DNA from 3 places in the Turicibacter sp. genome. Region 2 is predicted to be linked to each of the others. Evidence: riboswitches for the same ligand, from Rfam matches in the RefSeq annotation. Region 2 holds a riboswitch; each other region holds the start of a gene.
What was found. Region 2 has a riboswitch for lysine ahead of J6D32_RS08460 (transporter substrate-binding domain-containing protein). Riboswitches for the same ligand answer to the same signal wherever they lie in the genome.
Positions count from the first base shown of each region.

Region 1: another riboswitch for lysine. It lies ahead of J6D32_RS01875 (Na+/H+ antiporter NhaC family protein); the one in region 2 lies ahead of J6D32_RS08460 (transporter substrate-binding domain-containing protein).
Region 3: another riboswitch for lysine. It lies ahead of J6D32_RS01380 (YfcC family protein); the one in region 2 lies ahead of J6D32_RS08460 (transporter substrate-binding domain-containing protein).

Region 1 covers NZ_JAGAVR010000011.1:10,015-18,285, forward strand. The annotation lists gene J6D32_RS01870 (hypothetical protein) at 1-65, opposite strand, end outside; gene J6D32_RS01875 (Na+/H+ antiporter NhaC family protein) at 489-2,096, opposite strand; lysine riboswitch at 2,254-2,426, opposite strand; gene rlmD (23S rRNA (uracil(1939)-C(5))-methyltransferase RlmD) at 2,679-4,085, shown strand; gene J6D32_RS01885 (tetratricopeptide repeat protein) at 4,510-5,781, shown strand; gene mtnN (5'-methylthioadenosine/S-adenosylhomocysteine nucleosidase) at 6,080-6,790, shown strand; gene J6D32_RS01895 (response regulator transcription factor) at 6,903-7,595, shown strand; gene J6D32_RS01900 (HAMP domain-containing sensor histidine kinase) at 7,585-8,271, shown strand, end outside.
Region 2 covers NZ_JAGAVR010000065.1:17,877-26,147, reverse strand. The annotation lists gene dnaK (molecular chaperone DnaK) at 1-1,809, opposite strand, end outside; gene grpE (nucleotide exchange factor GrpE) at 1,842-2,405, opposite strand; gene hrcA (heat-inducible transcriptional repressor HrcA) at 2,409-3,440, opposite strand; gene trxA (thioredoxin) at 3,630-3,944, opposite strand; gene J6D32_RS08470 (amino acid ABC transporter ATP-binding protein) at 4,127-4,867, opposite strand; gene J6D32_RS08465 (amino acid ABC transporter permease) at 4,877-5,638, opposite strand; gene J6D32_RS08460 (transporter substrate-binding domain-containing protein) at 5,641-6,453, opposite strand; lysine riboswitch at 6,530-6,697, opposite strand; gene J6D32_RS08455 (endonuclease MutS2) at 6,810-8,271, opposite strand, start outside.
Region 3 covers NZ_JAGAVR010000008.1:78,149-86,419, forward strand. The annotation lists gene J6D32_RS01370 (alpha/beta hydrolase) at 1-169, opposite strand, end outside; gene proC (pyrroline-5-carboxylate reductase) at 299-1,105, shown strand; lysine riboswitch at 1,402-1,575, shown strand; gene J6D32_RS01380 (YfcC family protein) at 1,851-3,284, shown strand; gene J6D32_RS01385 (M20 family metallopeptidase) at 3,410-4,540, shown strand; gene J6D32_RS01390 (AI-2E family transporter) at 4,696-5,874, shown strand; gene J6D32_RS01395 (immunoglobulin-like domain-containing protein) at 5,986-7,431, shown strand; gene J6D32_RS01400 (methylated-DNA--[protein]-cysteine S-methyltransferase) at 7,463-7,927, opposite strand; gene J6D32_RS01405 (hypothetical protein) at 8,028-8,271, opposite strand, start outside.

The DNA.
Region 1 (8,271 bases), on a different contig from region 2:
TCGAGTAATTCTTCGACTAGATTGTATTGACTTTCGGTAAGTTGGAAAGTTTTTGTTTTTTCCATGAAGAGTCTCTCCTTTTATTCGAAATACTATTAGTATAGGTAATTTGTTTCCTATTATACTTTATTAGTTATTTTAAAATTTATGACGATTTTCGTTGAATTTTAAAGTTTATCATTGTGATGATAAAGCCCTCAGTTTCCTCTTCAGATTTTGCAACATCTGAAACATTAAATCCTATAAAAGGAAGAAAATAAAATTTTAAAAAAGTTTGTTTATTTTGTTTAAGATTTGAAAAGTGTTCCCATAATGTACTTGTATGAGACGTAACTCTCCCCCTATGTTATGTTTAGTACAAGATGATAAATCTTTTCTCCAATTCTCAACCTCTCTTAGAAATATAATAAAAAGGAGTCATTGAATCAGTTTCCCCCCTGTTCATTGACTCCTTTTAAATTTATGTCATATTCTCCCGTTTTGATTTCTTATTCATTTGGCATTAAGTGTAGGTTTTCAACTTTCTTAACGTTTTGACGTCGAGCATAGAAAATTACCAAAGCAAATCCTAAAGCCATGACGATGTAAGACGTCATTAAAGTCCCTGTCACCCCAAACGCCATATAGCCTAAGGCAGCGATACCTGCTGATAATAGAGCGTAAGGGAGTTGGGAGTTGAAGTGAGCTCCGAGGTCACAACCTGACCCAGTGGCTGATAGAAGGGTTGTATCTGAAATCGGTGACGCGTGATCTCCAAAAATTGCACCCGATAAGACAGCAGCCATAACCGGTATCATCAGATTTAAGTCGATGGCTGCGGCAACACTTCCCGCAATTGGAAGTAAGATTCCGAATGATCCCCAAGATGTTCCGGTTGAGAAAGCCATAAAACTTGCGACTATAAACATGACAACTGGAATAAAGTTTGGATTAATATTGGTGCTTGTAATCACTGAAGCTAAATAGCCTCCAGCATCTAAGGCTCCAACTAGTTCACAAATCGCCCAAGCTAATAATAAAATTCCAATCGCTCCAAACATAGAGCGAGCTCCTATCATAAAAGCTTTTAAAAAATCAGGTAGTGTGACTTCTTTGTTTAAAACATGACGATAAGCCAGTCCCATTGAAACGATTAATCCAGCCATTCCTCCATAACGAAGTGCTTTAGAGAGAGCGATGTTGTCAAGGACGGTGAAGAAGAAGTTAAACTCAGGATCAGTGACTGATTGTGCCCCTTGAATTCCGGTGATAGCCATTGTTCCAACCGTGACAATAATTAAGGTTAGAATAGGAAGAATTAAGTCCCAAATCGTTCCTTTTGAAGATTCAACATCTTTTTCATGAGGATTCGATAGTTCGCTGCCTACAATTGAGCTGTCGCTTCCTTGTAACGTGTCGGCTTCGTATTTTTTCATTAATCCAAGATTTAAGTTAAAGCGAATGACAACGAAGACCATGATGAGGGTTGTGATGACATAAAAATGATAAGGAATGGTCATTAAGAAGGCTGAGAAGGCACTGTAAGAAATGCCTGCTCCTGCTAAGATGACAGCCATAGAACCCATGATTCCAGTTGCCCAACTTGAAATGGGGGAAATGACACAAATAGGTGCTGACGTTGAATCAACGATATAAGCGAGACGAGCTCGCGATACTTTTTGTGCTTCGGCTAATGGTTTTGAGACATTTCCAACGACTAAAGCGTTGAAGTAGTCATCAACAAAAATCAGAATTCCTAAAATAGCAGCGGTATATTGTACCCCTTCGCGTGTTTGAACGCGACGAATAATGGCTTTTGTAAAAGCAGTGGCCCCTCCTGATAAGACGATATAGCCTGTAATAATACCTAGGGCGATTAAAAAGAAGATGATGGACATATTCCACTCATTTAAGAATCCGTAAAGTCCATCCTCTTCAATGACTAGAGAACTAAAAGTGATGAGTAGGGTTGAGATGGTATCTCCGATGCTAAATGCTGATAAAATTAAAGCAGCACAGATGACACCGACTCCTAGTGATAAGATAACGCGACGTGTGATGATAACCAAAAGAATTGTGAGGATTGCCGGAATTAAGGCATAGATGGTTCCAACCATTTTCATTCTCTCCTTTTATATTGAACTTTGATTGAATCATCTCGTCCGGCTCTGAAAGTTATAAAAAAAAGAGCAATGCAGAGTTAAACTCATACATTGCTCAATAATGGGGTAGCTAAAAAAAGATCCCTTAGTGATACACGTATTATTTAACTCTCCGATCATTAGTTCTCCACTACCATAGGCAGTGACAGTGTTAGACTTCTTCAATCTAACCCCAGCAAAAAATAGCGGACACTATTTTCACTTCGGCATGGATACCTTTTAGAATTTGTCTTAGACGTCACTCTCGAAATTCCTACTCTTTAGCCATGCACCTCTAACTCATCAAAGAGAACAGAGACGTATTCAATTATCCCTATTGTAGCATCTTTTATTGTAGAGTCAATATGAATTGTTATAAATAAGTAAAAATGGTATAAAATTACGTATCATTGCAACATAATAAATGAAAGATCATCATCTCAGTGTATTTATTGCGAATAAGAGAGGATTTTGTCAACTATCTGCGAATAAGATATGTAAAATAATCACGAATGTGGTAAGATAAAGGGTAGCTTAAAAGCATTGGAGGTTTTTTTTATGAATATGTCACCTTTAAAGGTTGGTCAAGAATTTTTAGTGACGATTAAACGCATCGGGATTAACGGTGAGGGAATCGGTTATTATAAAAAACAAGCGGTGTTCATCCCAGGAACATTAGTTGGGGAAGAAGTTGTGGCAACTTGTACACGTGTAGCAGGTGGTTATGCAGAAGCAGAATTAGTACGCGTTAAGAAAAAATCAAGACATCGTTGTCAACCAGCTTGTGAGGTTTATGGACAATGTGGTGGATGTCAATTACAACATATGACCTACCCGGAACAATTGCGTATTAAACGCGATGCCATTTGGCAAGCGGTTGAACGTTACACCAATTTAGATCCTGAAGAATTAGATATCCGTCCAACGATGGGAATGGATAATCCATATAATTATCGTAACCGTGCTCAAATGCCAGTTGGGTATGATGAAGATGGTGTGATGGTCGGATTCTATAGCATGAACTCACGAGAGTTAGTAAATGTCACAGATTGTGAGGTTCAATACGAAGAAATCAACAAAGTCGTGAATCACGCGGTTGATTTATTAGATGATTATAAAGTTTTTGCGTATGCACCCAAAACGAAAAAAGGAACAGCTCGTCACATTGTCGTTCGTCGTGGATATCGAACAGGTGAGATTCAAGTGACGTTTGTATTAGCGAATAAAGACTTCAAGAAGATGTATTCTTTAGCGCTTGATTTAATGAAGTATTGTCCTGAAGTGAAGTCAGTTTATGTCAACTATAATTCTGATGACACGCATGAAATCTTTGGACCAGATATGATTAAAGTAGCGGGAGAAGATTTCATTACAGATCGTTTAGGTAAATTTAAATTTAATTTATCACCACGCGCTTTCTATCAATTAAATCCAGAACAAACAGTGAAGTTATATAATCAAGTGAAGTATGCTGCTTCTTTAACAGGAACTGAAAAAGTGGTAGATGCTTACTGTGGAGTTGGAACGATTGGTCAATGGGTGGCTGATCAGGCAAGTGAAGTACGTGGGGTGGATATTACTCGTGCGGCTATCATTGATGCGAAAGCAAATGCAAAATTAAATAACATTGATAATACGTATTATGCGGTTGGTAAAGCAGAGTCAATCGTGCCAAAATGGGCAAATGAAGGGTTCAAACCAGATGTGGTTATCGTCGATCCACCTCGTACGGGAATGGGGCCTGAGTTAATTGAGATGTTAAAACGTGTCCAACCAAAACGTATTGTCTACGTATCATGTAATCCATCAACGTTAGCTAAAAACTTAAAAGAGTTAACAAAAAAATACCGAGTAGATTATATTCAACCGATTGATATGTTCCCTCAAACATCTCATGTTGAAGCGGTTGTTCGTTTAACTCGTATGGATAAATCAGAAAAAGTAAAAAAAGATTCACGTCGTTAATTTAGGAGACTGAATCGACATCATAAATTTTATCTTAAGCGTCATAAAAGATAATTTTATAAGGTTAAAGGCATAGACCTTGCGACTAGAATTAAAGTCAAGAAGATTACTTAAATTGTAATGTTCTTGACTTTTTTTGTTGTTAGATGATTTAGATGAGTGAAATTTAAATGCATAAAATGACAGGTTTAGAAGAGATGAATCATGAATTAGAATATTAAGAGGATGAGAAGTTTATTTTCTATCATTAAAACCAAGAAAAATGATGTTTTTTGTTGTAAAATAGAGTTAGGTTATATCTATCATTTAAAATAAGTTTTTCATACTTGGAAAATTTTTAGCGATACTCGTGGAGTTGAGAATAGATACTTATAGGATGTCTTAGTCTCAAAAAGACTTAAATTCTCAGGATGATTTAGATTGGATGGAGTTGAAGCAATTGTTTTTAGAAGTATCAGAAAAAATCAAATGGTGTCGACGTCAATATCATATTAAGCAAGAGGCTTTTCAGGCGTATGGTATTTCTCGTAGTTATATTAGTATGGCAGAAAATGGACGCCGCATTATTCCTAATGAAACAGTTGAGTTGATTTATAGCATTCTTTTGGAGTTATCAGATGGGGCTTTACAAGAAGAGTTTACACTAGAATCATTTAAAAAATCGGCCGTTGAACAGGCAAAGGATTGGGTGTCTGAGCGCTGTCGATTGGAAACCTTATCAACTGAATATGAAAAATTTAAAAAAGTCGTGGCACAGTATGAACTATATGAAGAAGGCCTAAAGTTAGAAGAATTAATTGCCGTTGATTATCAACAAAAAAGTCAATGGATTGAATCGAATCAACACTTTTCGTTGGCGATTTCCTACGCTTCTTTAAGTCATCAAAATCCAACGTTATTGTACCGTGGGATTGGTTTAAATATGGAGAAAATGGGAATGTATGAAGAGAGCATTTCTTATTTGAAGATGAGCCTTCATTCACTAAGCCCAGATATGACGGAGTATCGTTATAAAATTCTTTATAATTTAGCCAAAGGATATTTTCAGGTCGACCAACTTGATTTAGCGTTAAATCATATTGACTTAGCACTAAGAGAGGGAGAGACGCCCCAACCTCTAACTCGGGCAGCTCACATTATTCTTAAAGGGATTGTTTTGCGCAAATGTGGTCGAATTCAAGAGGCCATAGACGTGCAAGTTGCTTTTATTGAAAATCCATGCTATCCGCCATTTGTCACCGAAGTTTATCAAAATTTAAGTTATTTATACAAATCTCAAGGGAGATTTGAAGAGGCATTGGAGGTTTTAAATCATTTAGTTCAGGTTGTGACCGATGAAGTAAAAAAGCATTTAGCACTTGGATTAATGGGGACTATTTATTACGAGTTAGGTGATTATGAACTGGCAGAGGATTACTTAAATCAATCAAAAGAAAAAATTTTAAAATATGGGATATTCGAACAAGCGAAAGCTGTCACGAGTTCTTTAATTGATATGTACATTTTAAAAGGAGTTGAATCACAGATGATTAACTTCTTTGATGAAATAAATGAGTATGTTGGTCAGAAGTATTTATCACCCGCTATTTTTCATCATGTCAAATCTTATTTGTTTGATCAATTTTATCATAATAAAATTGATGAAAGACAGTTCAAATTATGGATGTTTCATGTCGAATGTTTAGGAAGGGATTAAAATGAAGAGAAAATGATTAAGGTTATTCGTGATGATGGGGGTCTTCATCCATAGTAATTTATTCAATTTTGAAGTTTTAGCTTATGATCACACTACAGAACATGGTTGGGAAACGACCCCAGATATTCGTGTTTAAGTCGAATGATCATCACTTTAATTAAACTCGCTTCAATAATTGGAGCGAGTTTTTGTATGAAATCCCTTCAATAGGTTCTCGTCTATTAACTATTGCATATAGTAAGATAGGTAGAAATGAGTCAGATAAAATTGATCCTGAATTGGATAAAGGGTGATGAACATGTTGTGTATTTTTTGCGAATCTAAGTTTGAAGCGCAACAATTATTAGCTAAATTGAATGATTATAAAATCGTCACAGATTATCTCTTCAACATTTATGAAATAAAATTGAATGGGAAAGATATCATTTTGGTTCAAGCAGGAGAGGGAAAAGTTAATTTTGCTTATGCAATGGGTGTGATTACAGAGAAGTATCCGATTACCGCGGTTATTGGATTTGGAAATTGCGGATATATCGGAAAGCAAAAAAAAGATCTTGGAGATATTGCCATTTCAGATATGGTTTTCCAATATGATGTCGATTTTCAAGCCAATCATTATCGATTATTTGAAATTCCTGGAACGAATCAAGTTGTTTTCCCAAGTGACTTACATTTAAAGCAATTTGCTTTAATGGCTTGTAAGTATTTAGATTATAAGGGCCAGGTTGGACTTTTTGGAACAGCAGATCGTTTTATTAATAGTAGCATTATTTCCGAACATTTAAATCAAAGTTATCGCATTGAGTTTATAGATGTTGAGGCAGCTGTTTTAGGTCAAGTCGCTTATCGTCATCATCTCCCATTTATTTGTGTTAAAGCAATCTCTCATTATGGAGATGATGACGCTTTTCAAACCTTTAAACAGGCGTTTCAAGCTGCTAATGAACGATCAAGTGATGTTGTTTATACGATGCTTGAAGCCATGACGCGAAAAGGTGTTTATTGTTAGGAATATAAAATAATTGAAAAAGACAACCTATAGTTGTCTTTTTTTGATGAATTTTATTTAATTTATGATATAACTGAGATAAGTTAATTTTTTTTAAGGTGGGATGAAGTAGATGAAAAATAGAATTTTAGTCGCTGATGATAATCAAGATATTCGTCAAATTCTTCAAATCTTATTAACAGGTGATGGGTACGAGGTTGTGACGGCTTGTAATGGTGAGGAAGCCATTGAATTAATGGATGAGAGTATTGGACTTGTGATTTTAGATGTCGAGATGCCAAAGAAGTCTGGGATTGTTGTCTGCTCTGAAATACGTCAGAAGTCTTTTGTTCCGATTTTATTTTTAACGGCCTATGGCCAAGAATCGGATAAAACGATGGGATTTTCAGCGGGTGGCGATGATTATATCACGAAACCTTTTTCAAATAGTGATTTATTGATCCGTGTTAAAGCATTATTAAGACGAGCGTATCAGTATCATTCAACGACTCAGGTAAAGGTAGAACCGACGATTACGATTGGTGATTTAGTGGTGGATTTGAATTCGACGCGTGTGATTTTAGAGGGAAAAGAGGTTTCCTTGACCACGACAGAATATGAGATTTTACGACTATTGATTACTCATCGTAAAAAAATATTTTCGATGGAACAAATTTATCAAAGTATTTGGAATGATTCAGGGCAAGTGATTGGCGACAATGCCGTCATGGTTCACGTGCGAAATTTGAGAAAGAAAATTGAGAAGGATTCAAAAAATCCAGTCTATATTAAGACGGCTTGGGGAAAAGGGTATTATGTGGATTAATCGATTTCTTGAAAAGGTAGGGTTACCAAAGTGGAGCTTAGTGATTACAGGATATGTGGTCATTTCATTATTACTATCTTTTATAAGTTATGTTATTTTAGAGGAATCACTTTATTCGTTAACGAGTAAAGTTGCGAATCAGTCTCCCAGTTATGCAGACGAAATGGATCGAATCAATCGAGATATTCAGGCGTACATTACGAATCATCAATTATCTTTAGAAAATGCTAAGCAACTAGAAGAATGGCATCGAGCACATGATGATTTGCTAATTTTGATTTACCAAGGAGATGAACTTTATTATGATTCAAGCTTAATCTCTTATGGGTATCAAGAATCTGATATCATGTACATTCCAAAAACTTATGCACTCCAATTTAGTGACGGGACGGCTTGGATAGATATTTATCCGTTTTTTAATCTTAATTTTTATTTGTGGGGACGAGTATTGTGTGTCATAGCTTCGATGGTGATTTTTATGATTACCTTTATGACCTTGTTGCATCGACAGATTACTTATATCTTAGAAATTAGCCATGCCGTTGAACGAATGAAAAATGGTCAGTTATCGACTCAAATTGAAGTGAGAGGTCAGCATGAAATCTCTCAGTTAGCAGCAGACATTAATGACATGGCTAAAACTTTAGAACAACAAATAGAACTTGAGAAAGAATTA
Region 2 (8,271 bases):
TTCTTTATATTCAGCGTCTACAACTGAATCATCACTTGAATTTGCTCCTGCATCACCTTGTGCCGCTTGAGCTGCCTCAGCTGCTTGAGAATAAACTTTAACCGCTAATTCTTGAGCTAATTTTTCAAGTTCATCTTTTTTCACTTTAACTTCATCGAAATTGTTATCGCTTAATGCTTTTTCTAATGCTTCAACTGCATTTTTAATGTTTGTTTTTTCTTCTTCAGTTGCTTGTTCTCCAAGTTCTGAAACTGATTTATTTGCCGCAAAGATTAATTGCTCTGCTTCATTACGTAAATCTGCTTGTTCTTTACGTTTTGCATCTGCATCTGCATTTTCTTCTGCTTCACGGACCATGCGTTCAATTTCTTCATCTGTTAATCCTGAACCAGAAGTGATGGTGATACGTTGTTCTTTTTGTGTACCTAAATCTTTTGCTTTAACATTTACAATCCCATTAGCATCGATATCAAATGTTACTTCGATTTGAGGGATACCACGTGGTGCAGCTGGAATATCTCCTAATTGGAAGCGTCCTAATGTTTTGTTATCTGATGCCATTGGACGTTCACCTTGTAAAACGTGAATATCTACGGCTGGTTGGTTATCTGCAGCTGTTGAGAACACTTGAGATTTAGATGTTGGAATTGTTGTATTACGAGGGATTAAAACCGTCATCACTTGTCCCATTGTCTCGATACCTAAAGATAATGGTGTAACGTCTAATAATAAGATATCTTTAACATCTCCTTGTAACACCCCACCTTGGATAGCAGCTCCCATTGCAACTACTTCGTCTGGGTTAACTCCTTTATTAGGTTCTTTTCCTAATTCATTTTTGATTGCTGTTTGCACGGCAGGAATACGAGTTGATCCACCAACTAATAAAACTTGATCTAAATCATTTGCAGTCATCTTAGCATCTTTTAATGCTTGACGAACTGGTCCCATTGTACGTTCAACAAGAGTTGAAGTCATCGCATCAAATTGAGCACGTGATAAAGTTTTTTCTAAATGTAAAGGTCCTGTTGCATTCATTGAGATGAATGGTAATGAAATTTGGACAGATGTCACTCCTGATAAGTCTTTTTTAGCTTTTTCAGCCGCATCTTTTAAACGTTGCATTGCCATTTTATCTGCTGATAAATCAACACCTGTTTCTGATTTAAATTCTTTTACTAACCAGTCAATAATCACTTGGTCGAAATCATCTCCACCTAAACGATTATCTCCCGCTGTTGATAATACTTCAAATGTTCCATCTGCTAACTCAAGAATTGAAACGTCAAAAGTTCCTCCTCCTAAGTCATATACTAAAATTGTTTGTTCTTTATCTGTTTTATCTAATCCATAAGCTAAAGCTGCTGCTGTTGGTTCATTGATGATACGTTTAACATCAAGACCTGCAATACGTCCTGCATCTTTAGTCGCTTGACGTTCAGCATCAATGAAGTAAGCTGGAACTGTAATAACTGCTTCAGTTACTGGTTCACCTAAGTATGCTTCAGCCGTTGCTTTTAAATTTTGTAAAATAATTGCTGAAATTTCTTGTGGTGTATAAGATTTTCCTTCAATTGTTTCTTTATGGTTTGTTCCCATATGACGTTTAATAGACATGATTGTATTTGGATTTGTAATTGCTTGACGTTTTGCAACATCACCTACTTGACGTTCTTCACCTTTGAATGATACAACTGATGGCGTTGTACGAGCTCCTTCTGGATTAGCGATAACTTTCGCTTCTCCACCTTCCATAACTGCAACACATGAGTTAGTTGTTCCTAAGTCAATACCAATAATTTTACCCATTGAGATTCATCCTCCTATATAACAATTTAGAATTATTCGCTTACTTTTACCATTGAAGGTCGAATAACACGATCTTTTAATTTATAACCTTTTTGAAGTTCTTGTAAAACCATTCCTGATTCTACCCCTTCAACTGCTTCTTGCATCACAGCTTGATGCACAGTTGGATCGAAGGCCACGCCTTCTGCTTTAATGACTTCAACCCCTTCTTGCTTTAATGCCTCAAGTAATTGGGTATGAATCATTTTAAATCCTGTTAAGAATGTTTTTGTATTTTCATCTTCAACCGTACTAGATAAAGCACGCTCAAAGTTATCAATCGCTGGAATAATATTCGTAATCACAGCCTGTGAGCGATATTTCGCTTCACGAACGCGTTCTTCATTCATACGACGTTTAAAGTTTTCAAGTTCAGCTGCATTACGTAACAATTGATCTTTCAGATCTTGAATTTGTTGTTTTAATTCCACTGTTTCATCGATAACTTCTGATTCCGTCTCACACTGGCAATCACCATTTGCTTCTTGGCAACCTGCTTCTTCATTTAATTCTTCTAATTCTTCAACTGGTTGGGTTTCCTTATTCAACCGCCCCACCTCCTATTTATATAAATCAGACATAATTCGTGCGACATGCTCAAGAAGTGGAATGATTTTTCGATACTCCATTCTCGTCGGTCCTAAAACCGCAATCTTCCCAAATTCATGGTCACTAATTTGGTACGGAACCGTGATTAGTGTACAGTTTTCCATCGCTTTTATTTCGTTTTCTTGTCCAATTTTAACCGTCAATTCATGAGTCTCATCATCTGACTCAATAACTTTTACAATCTCATCTGCTTCAATCATACTAAACAAATGATAAGCTTTATCTAAATCATTGAATTCTGGTTGTTTCAAAATATTAGATTTTCCACTTAGAATATAATTGTTTTGAGAGAGCGACTGAGAAAGTAATTGAAGCATTGTATACATAATTTCCTCTTTGTATGTAATGAAATCATGTAATTGATTTTCAAAGCTTTCAGTTAACTTATCATGGATTTCACCCACAAATTCACCGACAAGTAATTCATCGAGCGCTTTAATAATGGTCTCCATTTTTTTAATATCAATATTGTCAGGAATCGTAATTGTCCGACTCTCAACATGCCCTTGGTCTGTAATAAGAACAAAGACAGCTTGTGCATCTGAAATCGGAACAAACTGAATTTTTTTGACTCGACTGTAATCACGAGAGGGACCTAATAAAATTGACGTATAATTCGTTAAACTTGAGAGCAATTTAACCGCTTCTTTAATGGTTGTTTCACGTTCAAATTGTTTTTGATTTAACAATTGTTTAAATATTCCTACTTCTGGTGTTGTCTCCATAGGTTCTTCTTTTACAAGGTAGTCTACGTAATAACGATATCCCTTTTGACTCGGGATCCGACCACTTGACGTATGTGTTTTTTCAAGAAAGCCCAAATCTTCTAAATCTGCCATTTCATTTCGAATCGTAGCAGCTGAAAAATTCAGTTCTTCTTTTTTAGATAAGACGCGCGAACCTACTGGCTGTGCCGTGTGTATGAACTCTTCTACAATTGCCTTTAAAACAAGTATTTGTCGTTCCGTTAGCAATGTAAACACCTCTTTTAGCACTCGTTATCATCAAGTGCTAATACCATTATATATAACCTTATTAGCACTGTCAACTCATTAGTGCTAATTTTTTATTTTTTTCAGAAGTCTAACTTCAGCAACCGTCTACCTTGATTAATATTCTCATTTCATGCTATTTCATACAAAAAAAGACACTCCTAGGAGCGTCTTTTTGAATTATTTATGCGATTCAATTAATGATAATAACGACGCTTTTGGTTGGAATCCAACTGTTTGCTGAACTGCTTGACCGTCTTTAAATAAAATTAATGTTGGAATTGACATCACTTTAAATTGTGACGCAACACCTGGACAATGATCCACGTTTACTTTAACAATTTTAGCAACACCTTGTAATTCAGTCGCTAACTCTTCTAGAACAGGCGCAATCATCTTACATGGTCCGCACCAATCTGCATAAAAATCAACTAAAACTAATCCAGTTGCAATTTCTTGAGCAAAATTTTCTTCTGTTGCATGAATAACTGCCATGTTTATTTCCTCCTCTAATACTTCTTGATAGTCTATCATAAGTATATCATATTACCATGAAATTACAAATAGATTGCACTTTCACCCAAATATTATTTCACATTTTTAGACACCTATCCCCATAACTTTCTAACAATCCCTTTATTTTAAACAGTAAATGGAGCGCCAACACGATCCTTTAACTAATTTAAATATCGGCGTAAAAATTCTTTCGTTCGTGCCTGTTTAGGATTTACAAAGATTTCATCTGGTGTTCCTTCCTCAGCAATCACCCCTCGATCCATAAAAACAACTCGATGACTTACCTCTTTAGCAAATCCCATTTCATGTGTCACCACAATCATCGTTAATCCATCCTCCGCTAATTGTTTCATGACTTTTAAAACGTCACCCACCATTTCAGGATCAAGGGCACTTGTCGGTTCATCAAATAACAATACTTCTGGTTCCATACATAAAGCACGCGCAATGGCTACACGTTGTTTTTGCCCCCCTGATAATTGTGAACTACTTGCATGAGCAAATGATTTCATTCCGACCTTCTCTAAATAAAACATCGCTTTTTCGATCGCCTCTTCTTTTCTTCGTTTCAATACTTTTGTTTGTCCAATGACACAATTATCAAGAACTGTTTTATTTTGAAACAAATTAAAACTTTGAAACACCATCCCGACTTTAGTTCGGTATTGATTAACATTAAGTTCTCCCTTTAAAATATCCTGGCCTCGATATAAGATTTCACCACTATCTGGAATTTCTAATAAATTAAGGCATCGAAGTAGAGTTGATTTCCCACTTCCACTTGATCCAATAATCGTAATAACTTCTCCTTTATCCACATGAAACTCTATGTTTTTTAAAACCTCTAGTTCTCCAAATCGTTTTTCTAAATGATGGATGTTGATCATCGTATTTTCTGCCATACTCTCCTCCTAAAGATTTGCCATTGGAACCGTTTGCGATGATGGAAATGAAGTTTTTTTCACGTTCATTTTCTTTTCAATCCAACCTAAAATTTGTGCTGTAATTGTCGTTAACACTAAATAAATGAGGCACGTAATAAAAAACGTCTCAGAATATAGCATCACACTTCCTGCTACTGATTTAGATTGGAAGAAAACTTCAATCACCCCAATGACATTTAACATTGAACTATCTTTAATATTCACAATAAATTCATTTCCAATAGAAGGAAAGGCGTTTTTAATCGCCTGAGGTAAGATAATGTACATCATCGATTGAAAAGCGGTCATTCCAATACTTCTAGCGGCTTCAAGTTGCCCTTTATCCACTGACTGAATACCTGAACGGATAATTTCTGCCATATAAGCCCCAGTATTAACCGAAATAATCACAATCCCTGCAGTTAATGAACTCCACCCTAGAATAGGACGTAAAGCATGATATAAAAACATCGCTTGCACCATCATTGGAGTCCCTCTAAAAAACCAAACGTAAAGACCTATCAAACAGTGCATCATTTTTTTTAACACTTTTACACTTTTTAAGTCTCTTGGTTCAATTGTAATCGCACGCAATCCCCCTAGAACTAACCCAATAACTAAGCCTAACATCGTTCCTAAAAAAGCTAAAATGAGTGTCATTTTAATTCCATACATGAACAAATCAAAATTTTTAACAAATAAAGAAAATGATTTATTTAAAAAGCCATTTTGAGTGGTTAAGAACATCATAATTATTCACCTGTTGGCGCACTTTCGCGAGATTCTGTCATCCATTCATTTCGAGTCGAATCTGAAATATTATCTAAAGCAGATTGAACTTGATTAAAGAACTCTGTACCACGACTGCCTTCTTTTAATCCAATTGAAACAGATGTATCAATATCAAATCCTTTACCTTCTGCAAAGTGAACAATAGTCAAATCTGGATTAGCTTGAATGACCCCTTCGGCAACGGGTAATTCAGCCGTAATAGCATCTGCTTCATTTGATTGTAAAGAGACCACTAACTCAGGATAAGAAGATTTAGGTGTTAAGTGATTCACCCCTTCAATTTGGTCAATTACCGTATCATAATTAGTATTCATCTGTCCAATCACATTTTTACCACTAAAATCTTGAATAGATGTTGCATGAACTAAATCATCGTCTGCACGAACAATCAGTACCATTTCTGATTCAAAATAAGGTGTCGTAAAATCAATTCCTTGTTCACGTTCCTCATTAGCGGTCATCCCAGCAATAATCGCATCAATTTCTCCCGATTCTAGTGATAATTGCAAACCATCCCACTCTAATTTTTTAATCACTAACTCTTTTTCCATGCTCTTTGCAATTTCATTTGCAATTCTCACATCGTATCCATCACAAAATCCTGCTCCACCAATTGATACACTTGTCTGTGTTGGTGCTGACGTTTGCCAGTTAAACGGAGCATAATTACATTCCATTCCAACCGTAAACGTATCTTTTGAATTACTTGTAGCATTCCCGCTACATCCTGCAAGCAAAATACATCCTGCTAACGTTACAACTAATTTTCTCATATTAAAATCTCCCCTTTGATTAAAATTGATTGTAACAAAAAAAGTCGTGCTATTAACACGACTGAAAAAAAGTCCTCTGTTTAATAGCTCCTCTTCAAAACTGAAGGAGTGTTACAGGTATTTCCTGCAACCCCAAGTGACGTATTTGCCAATACGAAACTTTCGGCGATGATTACCTTTCCAACATTTCCTCACTTGCCAGCTCCCTGTTGTACTCTGATGCAACGCTACCTCTATACGATTTTTTTTGTCCTCTTATAAAATAACATGATTTCCATATAATGTAAACTTTATTTTGAAAAATATATTTTCACAAAAAAATCTATCCCGATTGACTCGAGATAGACAGGACTCCCTTATTTTAATTCAACAACCGTTGCTCCAGTTCCACCTTCACCGGCTCCCCCAAATCTAAAGCTTGCAACGTGTTTATTTTGTTTTAAATATTTATGAACCCCTTGGCGAAGAGCTCCCGTTCCATGACCATGAATAATCGTAATCGTTTGATATCCAGCCAATAAGACATCATCAAAGTATTTATCAAGCATTAACATAGCATCTTCATAGCGTTCTCCTCGTAAATCCAATTGAATTCCGACATGGCTATTACGTTTATGAACCATTTGCCCTTTTTTTGTTTCCTTTTTCTGAACCGATTTACGTAAATATTGAAGATCTTCAGGTTTAATGTTCACTTTCATCATACCCAGTTGAACCATCCATTCTCCATTTTTGGTTTGCTCAATCAGTTCACCTTGACGATTTAAAGATAAAACCATCACTTCATCACCTGGTTTTAACGGCTGTTTATTTTGAGCCTTTTTCTTAAATTGCTCTGCTTGTTTCGCCTCTGCTTTCTTTAATGACGTCAATTTTTCTGTTAACTCATGATCTTTCATTGATAAATCAGCCATTTTTTTCGCTCGACGTAAATCCATCACAATTTGTTCTGCTTCTTCTTTTGCTTGGCGAACACTTTCAAATGCTTCTTTTTTGATATCCTCTAAGACTTTTTCACGTTCTGCCTCAAATTTTGCCAGTTTTTGCTCATATTCTTTTTTCATTTCTTCAACTAATGTATTTTGTTGCTGAAGATGTTGAATCTCCTGATCTAATTGTAATCCACGATCCTCAAGTTTTGTAATTAAATCCGTCATTTCTGTTCGTTCACTTTCAACATATGAACGAGCTTGATTTAAAATGGCCTCTTTTAATCCTAAACGTTTTGAAATCTCAAAGGCATTTGAACGTCCAGGTACTCCAACAAGTAAACGATACGTTGGGGAAAGCGTCTCAACATTAAATTCAACCGATGCATTAATCACATCATCTTGCTCATAAGCATAGGCCTTAAGCTCAGGGTAATGCGACGTCGCAATCGTACGCGCTCCTCGAACCTTAACATAATTTAAAATCGAAATAGCAAGTGATGCGCCTTCTTTCGGATCGGTTCCTGCCCCTAGCTCATCAAATAAAATCAAGCTATTCACTGTTAAACGTTCCATAATTTTAACGATATTTGTCATATGAGATGAGAACGTTGATAAACTTTGTTCAATACTTTGTTCGTCTCCAATATCAGCAAAAACATGATCGAAAATAGCCAATTGTGATGACTCGTGTGCCGGAATTAAAAGACCTGCTTGTGCCATCAACGTTAGTAATCCCACCGTTTTTAACGTAACAGTTTTCCCCCCTGTGTTTGGACCTGTGATTACAATCGTCGTATACTCATCTCCAAGTTCGATGTCATTAGCCACAACAGACTTTTGATCAATTAAGGGATGTCTAGCAGCCACTAAACGGATAATCCCTTTA
Region 3 (8,271 bases), on a different contig from region 2:
TCTCTAATCGTTTAGCCAATCTTACGAAGCTAAATCCAAATTCACAACGATTAGCTGTGAAACCATGAAATAAAATTATAGCTGGAATAGAAGAACTTATTTGATTAGGAAGGTGTTCAGTCCCACGTAAAACAAATCCATCTCTTACAAACTCAATAGCTTTCATCATTTAAAAATCCCCCCTAGTATGATTACTAAACTTACTATACCACGAAGGCAATGAATAGTTAAGTAAACGTTTTTATTATTATTGAGAAGTATAAATAAAAGACTATAATAAAATAAAGGAGGATGAAATATGAAGTATCCGGTTGGATTTATTGGTAGTGGTAATATGGCGATGGCGATGTTAAAAGGATTATTGAAATCTGAATTAATATTATCAAATGATATTTTGATGTCTAATCCTAGCCAGACAAAAGTTAATCGATTTGTTGAAGATTATAAAATAAATGGGACAACTTCAAACCAAGATGTTGCAAATTTATGTCAAATTGTTATTTTAGCAGTTAAGCCATATTTATATCCCGCTATTATTGATGAAATTAAAGAAAGTATTCATAAAGAAACCATTATTGTGAGTATTGCAGCAGGACCAACACTTCAAATGATTGAGGACTATTTTCAAAAAAGTATTAAGGTAGTTCGTACAATGCCAAACACACCAGCACAAGTCGGTGAAGCGATGTCAGCAATTATACCAAATCGCAATGTTACAGAAAATGAGTTAAATCAAGTGATTGCTATTTTTAATAGTTTTGGAAAATGTGAAGTGGTGTCTGAAGTATTAATTGATTCCGTTATTGCTGTGAGTGGATCATCACCTGCTTATGTTTATATGATGATTGAAGCAATGGCTGATGCTGCTGTTTTACAAGGGATGCCACGAAATCTTGCTTACGAATTTGCTGCACAAGCAGTGCTTGGAGCGGCGAAAATGGTACTAGAAACAGGGATGCATCCAGGGGGATTAAAAGATCAAGTTTGTTCACCAGGTGGCACAACAATTGAGGCAGTTGCTAAATTAGAACAAGAGGAATTTAGAGCAAGTATTATGAATGCTATGGAAGCTTGTGCAAAGAAATCTAAAAAAATGAGTAAATAAAAAAGACACGCTTTAAAACTAGCGTGTCTTTATAGGCTATTTATATAATTTATCTTCTTTTTTCTCAAATTTTTTTTCCTCATGATGTTGTTCTTTATGATGAATTTCCATTTCATGAATTTTTTCTTTAATACTCATTAAGGCCATCTCATTTTTAAAAATTTATTATAGTTAGCTCTCTATAGTGTATTTATTAAAAAAATATAAAATAGAAATTTTATTGGATAGTTACATAAATTTACACTTGCAAAAGAATAGAATATAGTTTATGATTTAATTAATTAAAAAATAAATAGGTTTTAGATAGAGGTGCGGTAACTAAGAGTACTATTGAAGAGTGAAGACGTAGACGCAATAGGAAAGGAGTTCTCGCCGAAGCCTATCATCGATACTTTAAGGTGATAGAGCTGGTGTTATGTAAAATATACTTAACACTGTCACAAAATATTTTGTGGTGAGCTATCATTTAAGATGAATGCATTGTATATCGATTAAATGATATATTAAAATTCAAAGTCTTGAGTGATTTGCTCAAGGCTTTTTTTTATTAAAGCCAACCATAAAAATTGTGGAGGGCTATCATTTGAGCATTCAAAAGTAAACGCACGTTATGTGATTATTTCTGAAAAGTCTTGAGTGATACTCAAGACTTTTTTTATTGTGAAGCTCTTGCACCTCATACCATCCAAGAAAAGATGGGGACAATGCTTTATTGGATGTTAAAAACCTGAAGGGAGATTAATATATGTTAAGTCTTAGAAGAGCCAGAAGTATTGAAACTGAGGCAGGTGCGAAAAAAGAATTTAAAGTACCACATACGCTAGTTATTATTTCTTTTATCTTAGTCATCGTTGCCGTAGCAACATGGATATTACCAGCTGGGATGTATGAGCGAGTGGTTAATGATTTAGGTCGAACAGTCGTTGTGGATGGATCGTTCCAATACATCGAGCAATCACCGCAAGGATTATTTAGTTTATTACAAGCTCCATTAGAAGGAATTGTAGGAGCTTCAGAAATTATTGCCTTTTTATTTATCGTAAGTGGAGCAATTGCTATTATTACAAAAACACGTGCAATTGATGCTGGAATTACAAGTGCCGTTAAATCGTTCCATGGAAAAGAGATGTTAATGATTCCGTTTATTATGGGATTATTCTCATTAGGTGGCGCAGTTTTTGGAATGACGGAAGAGGCAATTCCATTTATTGCAATGTTGATTCCACTTTGTTTAGCTTTAGGTTATGACAGTATTATGGCGATGGCTATTTCTTATGTTGGATGTATTGTTGGTTTTGCTACAGCAATGATTAATCCATTCTCAGTAGGGGTTGCTCAAAGTATTGCAAATGTTCAAGCTGGATCAGGTGTGGGATTCCGTACTCTAATTTGGGCAGTTACAACTTTAGCATCTATTCTATTCTTAATGTGGTATGGTCGTCGTATCAAACGTAATCCAGAATTAAGTCCCGTTTATGAAATTGATCAGTCACGTCGTGAAGCATTAAAAGAATCAACTGAAGAACATATCGAGTTTACAGTAAGACATAAAATTATTTTATCTTCGATTTTAGTTTGTTTAGCTGGAATTGTCGTTGGAGTACTAAAATTTGATTTTGCTATTCCAGAAATCGCGGCTTTATTCTTAGCTACAGGAATCGTGGCAGGATTTATTGGACGTTTAAGTTTTGATGATATGGCAACATCGTTTGTAAGTGGAGCAAAAGATATGATTGGAGCAGCTATTGTGGTTGGATTTGCTCGTGGAATCGTGATTCTTGCACAAGATGGTCAAATTATTGATACAATTCTTTACCAATTATCAAACTTCATCGGTCAATTACCTTCGTTAATTGCGGGATATGTCATGTTCTTTGTTCAAATGTTTATTAACTTCTTTATTTCATCAGGTTCAGGACAAGCAGCTTTAACAATGCCGATTATGGCGCCACTTGGTGAGTTAGTTGGAATTACACCGCAAACATCAATTTTAATTTTCCAATTTGGTGATGGATTCTCAAATGCGATTTTCCCAACAAGTGCAGTCTTAATGGCTTGTTTGGGGGTAGCAGGTATCCCATGGTCAAAATGGATTAAATGGATTTTACCACTACAAGTTATCTTTGGAGTAATTGCTATTATCTTTATTACAATTGCTATTTTAATGGGTTGGTCATAATATTAATTTTGCTAGGCATTTTCTTTATAGAGAATGCCTAGTAAACTATAGTTGAACTTAAAATGAAAAATGAATTAGAATAAGAAGAAATCTATCAATAGATTTTTGTATACAGGAGGGGCATTATGAAAGAACAATTATTGCAAATTAGTGAAGAGCTTAAACAAAGATTATGGGAAATGAGTGACTATATTCATGATCATCCTGAGCTTGGAAACCAAGAGTTCGAAGCTGTAAATACATTAACTTCATTTTTAAAAGAACATAATTTTTCAGTTGAAGTAGGTGTTGCAGGATTAGAAACAGCATTTACAGCGGTTTACGATAGTAAAAAACCTGGATTATCTGTCGCTTATTTATGTGAGTATGATGCATTACCTGATTTAGGTCATGGATGCGGTCATAATATGATTGGTGTAATGAGTGCTGGAGCAGGGGTTTTATTGAGTAAAATTATCGATGAAGTTGGTGGAAAAGTTTATGTTTTTGGAACGCCAGCTGAAGAAACAAATGGCGCTAAAGTAACCATGGCTGAGGCAGGATTATTTAATGAGATGGATGCTGTTATGATGGTTCATCCGGATGGATATACAACAGAAAGTGGAACATCTTTAGCAATGGAAGCTTTACAATTTGATTACACAGGACGTCCTTCTCATGCAGCAGCGAGCCCAGAGAATGGAATCAACGCTTTAAATGCGGTTATTCAATTATTTAATGGAATTGATGCATTACGCCAACATGTTAAATCAGATGTTCGTATGCATGGGATCATTACAAATGGTGGGGTAGCAGCGAATATTGTACCAGAACATGCCACAGCACAATTTTATATTCGTGCAGCAACGAAAGAATACTTAGCAGTTGTTAAAGAAAAAGTTTTAAACATTGCACAAGGTGCTGCTTTAATAACAGGAACAACAGTAGAGATTAGTAACTATGAATTATCTTATGATGATTTAAAAACGAATCAAGTATTATCAAATGCATTTAATGAAAATTTACGTCAACTTGGAATCACAGATATTCATCCAGCTAAAAAGGAAACTGGATCAGTCGATATCGGAAATATTAGTAACATTTGTCCAACGATTCATCCCTATATTGGAATTGGTGATTGTAAGATTGTTGGACACTCACAACAAATGGTTGATGCAACCGTTACAAGTCTTGCACATGAACGTCTAGTCATTGCAGCATTAGCTTTAGCATATACAGGATATGACGTGTTAAGCGAATCAATTAAATTAAAATAAAATACTTTTATATGCCACCTCATCTCGTTAATAGGATAGGTGGCTTTTTTACAAAAATTACTTAAATATAGGCGAATATAAGCTACTTTTTTAGCCTAATAATAGTATATAATAGAGTTATAATTTAGTATGAAATAACAATAATAGGAGGAGTTATGAAGATTAATTGGGATAAAAAATATACTACCATTGCGATATATGCTTTTATTGTCATTTGTTTCAGTATTGTTTTTGCTAACATTATATCAAAATTAGATGCTTTTACAGGAAAGATGAGCCAAATAATGGCCGTTTTTCAACCATTTATTATTGGTTTTATCATCGCTTACTTAATTAATTTTATCTTGAAATTTTATGAGGATAGAGTCTTTAAGAAGTTTATTAAAGGTTCAAAAAAATCTCTGCGTGGGGTAGCGGTTATATTATCATATTTAACTGCAAGTTTAATTTTTTATGTCTTTATTCAATTCGTGGTTCCACAATTAGTCGAAAGTATTACAGGGTTAGTTAATGACATTCCAAGATATCTATATGATATGAAAGTAATACTCGAACAGACGTTAAATGAGACGGATATTAGTCCAGAATACATGACGTTAATCAATGATAAATTAACAGAAATTACGAACTGGGTGCTCCAATTAGTCACAAATCTTCTACCAATTATCGGTGGAATCGTCATGGCTTTTGCATCGAGTGTATGGAATATTATTTTAGGAATTATCATTTCGGTTTATTTACTGGTTGATAAAGAAAAGTTCTTTGCACTTGGAAAGAAAGTAGTCGTTGCATTATTTAATGATAAACATGCAAATATTATCTTAAATCTTGCTAATCGCACTAATTTGACATTTGGAAAATTTATTGGTGGAAAGATTATTGACTCAGCTATTATTGGGGTTTTAACCTTTATAATCTTAACAATCTTTAAAATGCCATATTCATTATTAATCTCTGTTATTATTGGAATAACGAATATTATTCCATTCTTTGGACCATTTATTGGAGCTATTCCATCAGCGATTATTATTTTATTCATTTCGCCAATTAAGGCAGTATGGTTCGGGGTTATTATCCTTGTGATTCAACAAATTGATGGGAATATTATTGGACCTAAAATTTTGGGTGACTCAATCGGAATTTCAGCTTTCTGGATTTTATTCGCTATCTTAGTTGCAGGGAAACTATTTGGATTAGTTGGAATGATTATTGGAGTTCCAATGTTTGCACTAATTTATTCAATCGTTAAAGATGTCATTGAAATTCGTTTAAGTAAAAAGGGATTACCGACAGACACAACAGAATATTTAAAATATAAAAAGGAACTATCTTAAATTAAAGATAGTTCCTTTTTATATTTTTAAAATCAATGAGTAGAAATTTAGAAAGAAAGGGAAACTATTAGCAACGAATAAAATTTGTAAAATAGGAGTTGTCTATCTAAAATGGTTAAAAAAAGTATTCTCTTTCTGTTTATTTTATTCATGACTTTTACAACAATATCAACGACTCATGCAATGAGCAATGATATTGTCAATATTCCAGATCAAAGTTTGAAAATCGCTTTAAATGAAGCATTAGGGAACTCGAGTGAAAGTGATATAACGAAAAAACAATTATCAACATTGAAGGTAGCAAATTTAAATGGTAAAGGAATTTCTAATTTAGAAGGATTACAGTATGCAACTAATTTGACGTTACTTAGACTGCAAGATAATCAAATATCCGACTTGTCCCCATTAACGAATTTAAGCAAGCTTAATTACCTTATTTTAACCAATAACAAAATTCAAGATATCTCGGCTCTCTCTCATTTAGTTAATTTAAGTTTATTAAATATTGCGAGTAATGAGATAAGGGATTTAGGTCCTTTATCTAATCTAGATGAATTAGTTTATTTGTACCTAGCTGATAATAACCTTTATGATATGACTCCTGTCACAGAGATGGAGGATTTAGAGATTATTGATTTTTCTAATAATCACGTGAAAGATATTAGTCGGTTTAAAAGTTTAGCTCAGTATTTGTATGGATGGGGCCATGAACAGACTATCGATTTAGGAGAATATTCTGTGAAAAAAGGGGATACATTAAAAATAAAAAATCCTATTTTAGATTTTAATGGTCCTGTTGGAAAAGTAAATGTTGAAGATGGTTATTATGATTTGAAAACAGATGAAGTAGTATGGGAGAATATTCAAGAAAGCCAAGATCTAAAGTTTACTTTTTCAGAAATAGCCTCTTCATCTGATGGGGTAGAAATTGAGTTTGATGGAACAGTTTTTCTTCATGTTAATCTAGATTTAGGACAAACTCCCATCATAAGTGGAGCAACTGATTTAACCTTGAGTGTTGGGACCCCTTTTAATTCATTAGAAGGTGTTACAGCTTATGATGCAGAAGATGATGATTTGACATCTCAAATTCAAGTTAGGGGAATGGTAGATATTAATATAGTTGGACGATATGAACTGATTTATTCAGTGATGGATTCTAGTGGAAATACGACGACGGTTACGAGAATCATTTCGGTATTGCCATCAAGTAGTATCATCAATGAACTTCCAGTCATTCAAGCTAGGGATAAAATTATTAAAGTTGGTGATGCATTTGATCCATCAGAAGGTGTTACTGCGTATGATATTGAAGATGGAAATTTAACTTCTGAAATCAAAATTATTGAAAATAATGTGAATGCATCTGTTTCAGGTACGTATCATATCACGTATCAGGTTAGTGATCGTGATGGAGCATTGGTCACGAATTCTGTTACAATTACTGTCATGAATCAGGTTACACCCAACACAGGATTTAATAGCTGGCTCCTTCTTGGTATCGGAGTTGTATTATGTACAGGTGGAATAGTTTTAAATAGAAGAAAAGAAAATTAGCATAAAAAATAGCTCTACTTTTGGCGTAGAGCTATTTTTTATGTTTTCGTTCATGGTCAATAAGCCATTGTTTTCGATCAAGTCCCCCTACATAGCCTGTTAAAGATTGATTAGCACCAATGACTCGATGACAGGGGATAACAATTCCAATCTTATTCTTATTATTTGCATTTCCAACAGCACGACACGCTTTAGGGTTATTAATTGAATCTGCAACATCTTTGTAGCTTACCAAACTCCCATAAGGAATCTCTGATAAAGCATTCCAAACTGACTTTTGAAATTCAGTTCCCTCTAATACACAATCAAGCTCGAATTTCACTCGCTCACCTTTAAAATATTCATCAAGTTGAATCAAAGTTTTCTTAAGAATTTCAGGTTGCACTGTTGTCTCTTGAATCTTATCCACAAACCACAATTCACGTAAAAAATGCTCATCTGTTATTATTTCAATTAAGCCAATAGGTGACTCATAATAACCAATAAATTTACTCATACTTCATCAAAACCTCCTCATATCGTGAATGTTCATTCACTGTGTTTCGAGGATTTTAAATCCTTTATTAACATAAAAACTAGTTGATTTCACATTATCTTTATAAATGCAGAGGCTTAGACGATTTATAATTGAAATAAGTGATTAAAACATGGAAAATTAAGAAAATAATCATAGGAATAATTGCTAAAAAATTACGAAGTAGGATAGCTCCTAATATAAAATAGATAACAGGAACAATGGACATGGCTAATAAAATAGTTAATGTTTTACGCCCTAAAAATAATAATCCCCACAGGAGATAATAAAAAATTAAAAATAGAGCTATAATAGACACTAAACTC